Regions from separate parts of the Cellulosimicrobium sp. EB106-03-01-XG111 genome, predicted to be linked through region 2. Evidence: predicted binding sites of a transcription regulator. Region 2 holds the regulator's gene; the other holds the start of a gene.
The links. The regulator LexA, encoded in region 2, represses DNA repair genes until DNA is damaged. The targets are predictions, from matches to a motif close to TCGAACANNTGTTCGA.

Region 1 (3,520 bases), on a different contig from region 2:
GACGAGGCGCAGGAGCTCACCGACGCCGAGTGGCAGATGGTCCTCAGCCGCTGCCCGTCGCGCAGCCTCACGGTCGTCGGGGACCGGGCCCAGGCACGCCACGGCTTCCCGGAGAGCTGGCGCGAGCGGCTCGCGGGCGTGGGCTTCGCCCGCGTCGAGGAGGCGTCGCTGAGCGTCAACTACCGCACGCCGCGGGAGATCATGGCCGAGGCGGAGCCCGTCGTCCGGGCCGCGCTCCCGGACGCGAACGTCCCGACGTCGGTGCGCAGCACGGGCGTGCCCGTCACCCACGGGCCGGTCGCGGACCTCGACGCGGTCCTCGACGCGTGGCTCGCCGAGCACGCGGACGGCACGGCGTGCGTCATCGGTGCCACCGAGCCGTCCGGCGCCGGGTCGGACGGCAGGGTCGGTGACGGGTCGGACGGCAAGGTCGGTGACGTCGGTGGCGGGTCCGCGCGGGTGCGGTGGCTCACGCCCGAGACGGCGAAGGGCCTCGAGTTCGACCTCGTGGTGCTCGTGGACCCGCGCGCGTTCGGCGACGGCGTCGAGGGAGCCGTGGACCGCTACGTCGCGATGACGCGCGCGACGCAGCGGCTCGTCGTCCTGGAGGACTGACCGCCGAGCACGACCTGAGGGTCGTCGGGGATGCCCAGGGCGTCTCGGGTCGTGCTCGGAGAGGGGGTGCGTCAGGCCACCGGGACGGCGAGGTCCTCGACGACCTCGACGCCGGGCAGGCGCCCGAGGAGGTCTCCGGGGAGCAGCAGCTTCGAGCGCCGCACGCCGCTCCCGACCAGCGCGAGCGCGCCGTCGGTCACCACGCGGGAGTCGACGAGCACGCGCCACCCCTCGGGCAGCCCGACGGGCGTGATCCCGCCGTACTCCATGCCGGACTCCGCCGTCGCACGGTCGGTCGGCAGGAACGACGCCTTGCGCACGTCGAGCAGCTTGCGGATGCGCGTGTTGACGTCGGCGCGTGTGTGCGCCCGCACGACGGCGGCGGCAACACGCTCGTCGCCCGCCCGGGTGCCGCCCACGACGACGCAGTTCGCCGACGCCTCGACGGGCAGGTCGAACGCGGCGTTGAGCGTCGCGGTGTCGGCGAGGTCGGGGTGGATCTCCGTCACGGCGACGAGCGTCGCGACGTCCGGCTCGGCGTCGGCCCACCGGCGCAGCGCGTCGGCGGTCACGGGGGCGACGAGGTCGAGGTGGTCGAGCGCCGGCTCCCAGGTGAGCGAGCCGAGCGTGGGCAGCGTCGTGCGGGCGTCCATGCCGCCAGCCTGCCACCCCGGCGGGCCGCCGCGCGGAAGAGGCCGGATGCCGAACACGCCCCTCGAACCCGCCGAGCATGCGGTCGCGGCCCGTGCCGCCCGCCGGACGGGCGACAGCCGCATGGTCGGCGGGGGAGGAGGGTCAGGTAGAGGTCGAGGGTTTCGGGCAAGTCTCCAGCGGGGGTCGAGGGTTGGGGTGGGCATCTCGGACGAAGCAGGCGCCTCCGACCTGCGGAGTTGACACCTCGGAGCGGCGGTCGTTCACTGGAAGTGTTCGAACGTCTGTTCGAACGTTCAGCGGGTGCAGCACGCCGCCCGCAGCAGTCGACGCGCGGTGCGCGTCCCGTCCGAGCACCACCCCGGGAGGCGAGATGACCCTTCTCGCCGACCCCGCCGAGCGGGCGGGAGCGTCCGGCCAGACGACGGGAGCGGCCGTCGACAAGGCCGAGCGGGCCCGCGCCGTCCTGCGCCGCGCGGAGGAGCGTACGGGGGTCCGCCGACACCGCCCCGTCGTCGCCCCCGCGCCCCCCGAACCGCTCACGGCCCCGGCGGCACCGGCCGTCGCCCCGCGCACCGAGACCGCCCCGCGCGCCGAAATCGCCCCGCGCGCCGGCACCGCCCTCCTCGCCGAGGTCGCCCCGCTCGCGGACGTCGTCTCGTCGCCGGTCGTCCGGCCCGCCCCTGCCGCGCCGCCCGAACCTCCGGCGCGCGCCCGCACGCGCCACGCCACGGCCTCGGGCGCGAGCCGGGACGTGGGCACGGACGAGCGGTGGTGGCCGGTGCACGACGCGCTCGCGCCGCTCCTCCCGCTCGGCGCCCTGCAGCGCGGCACCGTGCTGGCGGTGCGTGGCTCGACGAGCCTCCTGCTCGCGCTCGTCGCGCGGCCGTCGCGGTCCGGGGCGTGGACCGCCGCCGTCGGGTTCCCCGCCGTGGGGCTGCTCGCGGCCGCCGACGCCGGCGCCGACCTCGGCCGCGTGGTGCTCGTCCCGCGGCCCGGCCCGGACGCGGCGCTCGCGATCTCGGCGCTCGTCGACGGCCTGGACGTCGTGGTCGTCGGGCCCGACGCCGCCCTCACCGACCCCGACCGACGGCGCCTGGCCGCACGGGCGCGCGAGCGCGGGGCGCTGCTCGTCGCCGCGGGGACGTGGCCGGGCGCGCACGTCGCGCTCACCGTGACGGGCGGCGGCTGGTCCGGGGCGGACCGCGGCGCGGGCTGGCTGCGCCGTCGTACCCTCGTCGTCGAGCGCGCGGGCCGCGGGGGAGCCGCGCGCCCCACGCGGGTCGAGGTCGAGCTCCCGCTCGCCCACGACGACTGGCCCGCGTTCCTCGCCGAGGACGCCCGCGGCACCCGGCCGGCGGCCGGGACCGGCGCCACCGCGGCCGAGACCGCCGTGACCGCCCGCACGACCCGCACCGGCCCCGCGCCGGTCGAGGACCCCGACCGGCCCTCCCGGCTCCGGCTCGTCGGATGAGCACGAGCCCGACCCGCACGGCCGCCCTGTGGGTGCCGGACTGGCCGGTGCTCGCGGCGATGGCGGTGCGCGACGTCCCCGCGCACGTCCCCGCCGCGACGCACGACGGCCGCCGCGTCGTCGCCGTCTCCGCGACCGCGCGCGCCCAGGGCGTGCGCCGGGGCATGCGCCGCCGTCGGGCCCGCGAGTGCTGCCCCGAGCTCGAGCTGCTCGACGTCGACGACGCGCGCGACGCCCGCGAGTTCGAGCCCGTCGCGCTCGCGGCCGAGACCGTCGTCGCGGGGCTGGAGATCACCCGGCCCGGCCTGCTGCTCCTGCCCGCCGCCGGGGCGAGCCGCTACCACGGGTCCGACGCCGCGCTCGCGGAGGCGCTCGTCGCGCGCGTCGCCGAGCGCACCGGCCACGAGAGCCAGGTGGGCGTCGCCGACGGCATCCTCGCCGCCGTGCTCGCCGCACGGGACGCCGCCGTCGTCCCGCCCGGCCGCTCCGCCGCGTTCCTCGCGCCCCGGCCGGCGCGCGACCTCGTGCACGTCACCGCCCGCCCGGACGCCGCCGTCGCGGTCGACGAGCTCGTGGACCTCCTGGGCCGGCTCGGCGTGCGGACCCTCGGGGCGCTCGCGGCCCTGCCGCCCGCGACCGTCGAGGGACGCTTCGGCGACCTCGGCGCGTGGGCGCACCGGCTCGCGCGCGGCGAGGACCTGCGCCCGCCCGCGCGGCGCCGCGTCGAGCCCGACGTCGCGGTGAGCGCCGAGCTCGACCCGCCCGCCGAGCGCGTCGACG
Region 2 (3,520 bases):
GGCGACCTCGTCGAGCTCGCGCAGCGGCCCGAGGATCGCGAGGCCGATCTCGTACGCGTCGAGCTCGGCGCTGCCGCTCGCGCGGATGGTCTCCTCGACGCGTTGCGCGAGGACCGCGAGGTCGTCCTCGTTCACCGGCCGCCCCTGGCAGGCCTTGCGGACGCCGTTGACGATCTTCTCGCGCGAGAAGGGCTCCGTCACGCCGGACCTCTTGACCACCGACAGGCTCGCGGTCTCGATCGTCGTGAAGCGGCGGTTGCACTCCGGGCACTGACGCCGACGACGGATCGAGGCGCCGTCGTCGGACGTGCGGGAGTCGACGACGCGGGAGTCCGCGTGACGGCAGAACGGGCAGTGCATGGCGGGCTCCTCCGCGGGTCGCGCCGACGGGTCGGCGCGACGAACGTATGTCGTCCCGGGCGCGCGGTGCAACACGCCGGACGTCCCGCCCGATCCCGGGCAGCAGAACGGGGGCGGTCGTGGTCGACCGCCCCCGTCGGGACGCCCCCGTCCCCATCTCGCGCGCGACTCGCCTCGCGCGCGGCGACGTGCACAGGAGTCGCGGTGGTCCGCGCACTCCTCGCCTCGTCCGCCCAGCCCCCCAGCCGGCGTGTGAGGTGACACTAACTTAGGCGTACCTAATGCGACGGCGCAACCCTTCGCGCGAGCCTGCTACGCAGCAGCGCCGTGTGCTGCGTCACAGACAGAGGGCCCGCACCCGTGCCCCGTCACCGCTCGCCGACCGGGAGGAGGATCGTCTGACCGGTCTGCACGCCCGACGACGACAGGCCGTTCAGCTCGACGAGCCCGCTGACCACCTCACGCAGGTCCTCGCCCGGGGTCGCGACGCCCTGCGCCAGCTCCCACAGCGTCTCCCCCGAGCTCACGACGTGGACGCGGACCTCGACCGGCTCCCCCGGCCCGCTCGCGACCGCCAGGCCGACGCGCGCGGCGAGCACGAGCACGACCGCCACGAGCAGGACGAGAACCGCCCGACCGCGTCGCGTGATGCGCAGCGGAGCCTCCGCCCGCGCACCCCCCATCGATCCGCCACGTGCGAACCCGGTCGGCGTCGCCATCGCCATCGTGTCCATGTCCCCTCCGTCCCGGCCCGCGGGCCCGATCGCCTTCCCCGGTCGATCGGACCCGCGCGCCCGTCTCGCTCCCGCCCGACCGCTCCGGTCGAACACCTGTACGTAGAACATCTGTACGAAGGTCTATCACGAACGACCCACAGAGTCGAGGCATGCTCGAACAGGTGTTTGATTCGTGTCGCATACTCCCCTAACCTGGGGTCAGGTCGGTTCGCCGGACATGTCCGCTCGGACCCGGAGGAGCGACCGAGGTCCCGGGGTGCACGCCCCGGGGAGGGGAAGCCGCAGGCCCGGCCGGGGCCGGTGGCACGCGACGGACGAGGGCGGAGCGACCATGGCGGGACGAGGCACGGACAGGGCACGGGGGATCGCCGAGGTGCGCGAGCTGCCGGACGGGTCGGCAGGGGGTGACGGGCTCACCCCGCGCCAGCGGCTCGTGCTCGAGACCATCCGCGCGTGCGTCGAGCAGCGGGGCTACCCGCCGAGCATGCGCGAGATCGGCGAGGCCGTCGGGCTCACCAGCCCGTCCTCCGTCAAGCACCAGCTCACGACGCTCGAGCGCAAGGGCTTCCTGCGCCGCGACCCGAACCGCCCGCGCGCGATCGAGGTCGTCCAGCCCGACGACTCCCGCCGTGCCACCCCCCTCGCGCCCGCCGGGGCCGCACCCGAGCCCACGTACGACGAGGCCCACCCCGCGCCGTCGTACGTCCCTGTCGTGGGCCGCATCGCCGCCGGTGGCCCCATCCTCGCGGAGCAGGTCGTGGAGGACGTCTTCCCGCTGCCGCGCCAGCTCGTCGGCGAGGGCGAGCTCTTCCTCCTGCGCGTGCAGGGCGACTCGATGATCGACGCGGCGATCTGCGACGGCGACTGGGTCGTCGTGCGCCGTCAGCCGGTCGCGGAGAACGGCGAGATCGTGGCCGCCATGATCGACGGCGAGGCGACCGTCAAGAGCCTGCGACGCGCGGACGGCCACGTGTGGCTGATGCCGCACAACGCCGCGTACGAGCCGATCCCCGGGGACGACGCCCAGGTGCTGGGGCGCGTCGTCTCCGTCCTGCGCAGCCTCTGAACCGTCCCCGCGCAGCCTGCGCGCGGACCGCGAGCAGGGTCCGGTCAGCACGAGAGCCGGGTGGTCCCTCGACCACCCGGCTCTCGTCGTGCAGGGCCCGACGAGGCCCGCGGGCTCAGATGCCGAAGCGCCGCGCGACCGCGCGCAGCGACTCTGCGGACGAGCGCAGTCCCGCGAGCTCGTCGTCCGCCAGCGGGACCTCGACACGCTCCGTGGCGCCGCGGCGGTCGACGAGCGTCGGGAGCGAGAGGCACACGTCCTCGAGCCCGTAGATGCCGTCGAGGAGGGTGGACACGGGGAGCACCCGGTGCTCGTCGGCGAGCACCGCCTCGATGATCCGGGTGCCCGCGAGCCCGACGGCGTAGTTCGTCGCGCCCTTGCCCTCGATGATCCGGTAGGCCGACTGCACGACCTCGCGCGCGATCTCGTCGCGCACGTCGCCCGTGAGCGGCCCCCGGCCGCCGATGCCCTGCCACTCGAGCAGCGGCGCCCCGCCGATCGTCGCGGAGCTCCAGAGCGGGATCTCGCTGTCGCCGTGCTCCCCGGCGATGTACGCGTGCACGTTCTGCACCGCGACGCCGCAGTGCTGCGCGACGAGGAACCGCAGCCGCGAGGAGTCGAGCACCGTGCCGCTGCCGAAGAGCTGCGTCGGGGGGAGCCCCGAGAACTTGAGCGCCGCGTACGTGACGATGTCGACGGGGTTGGTCACCATGACGTAGACGGCGTCCGGAGCGACCTCCACGAGGCCCGGGAGGATCGTCCGCATGAGCCCGATCGTGCCCTCGGCGAGGTCGAGGCGTGTCTGGCCCGGCTTCTGCTTGGCGCCGGCCGTCACCACGACCACGTCGGCCCCCGCGCACACCGCGACGTCGTCGGACCCCTCGACGCGCGCCATGGGCATGAACTGGATGCCGTGCTGGAGGTCGAGGACCTCGGCCTCGACCTTCGCGCGGTTGACGTCGAGGAGCGCCACGGTGCGCGCCGCGCCGCGCATGAGCGCGGCGTAGGCCAGCGTCGAGCCGACGGCCCCGGCGCCGACGATCGCGAGCTTCGTGGTCCGTGCTCCCCCTCCCGGACCGCCCGCGGTCGCGTCGCCGGTGCCCTGCGGTGACGTGCTCGTCATGTCGCCTCCGTGAAGTCGCTGGAAAGGGCTCAGCCTAGGGCGGCGAGGCGGCGGAGCGCAGCGGTGGCCACGTCGCGGTCGGTCGTCTGCCAGAACCCCGGCATGGACCGCGTGAGGAACGACCCGTAGCGCGCCGTCACGAGCCGCGGGTCCAGGACCGCCACGACGCCGCGGTCGGCCGTGGACCGGACGAGCCGACCGGCGCCCTGGGCGAGCAGGAGGGCCGCGTGCGTC

Region 1: the regulator LexA is predicted to act here: its motif matches at 1,543-1,558, upstream of imuA' (DnaE2-dependent mutagenesis accessory factor ImuA').

What each region holds. Positions count from the first base shown of each region.
Region 1 covers NZ_JBYTEQ010000018.1:38,731-42,250, reverse strand. The annotation lists gene helR (RNA polymerase recycling motor ATPase HelR) at 1-615, shown strand, start outside; gene AC3WT4_RS14515 (YbaK/EbsC family protein) at 687-1,268, opposite strand; gene imuA' (DnaE2-dependent mutagenesis accessory factor ImuA') at 1,640-2,740, shown strand; gene AC3WT4_RS14505 (DNA polymerase Y family protein) at 2,737-3,520, shown strand, end outside.
Region 2 covers NZ_JBYTEQ010000009.1:104,070-107,589, reverse strand. The annotation lists gene nrdR (transcriptional regulator NrdR) at 1-360, opposite strand, end outside; gene AC3WT4_RS10035 (LysM peptidoglycan-binding domain-containing protein) at 729-1,094, opposite strand; gene lexA (transcriptional repressor LexA) at 1,429-2,163, shown strand; gene AC3WT4_RS10025 (L-lactate dehydrogenase) at 2,279-3,286, opposite strand; gene AC3WT4_RS10020 (ATP-dependent DNA helicase) at 3,316-3,520, opposite strand, start outside.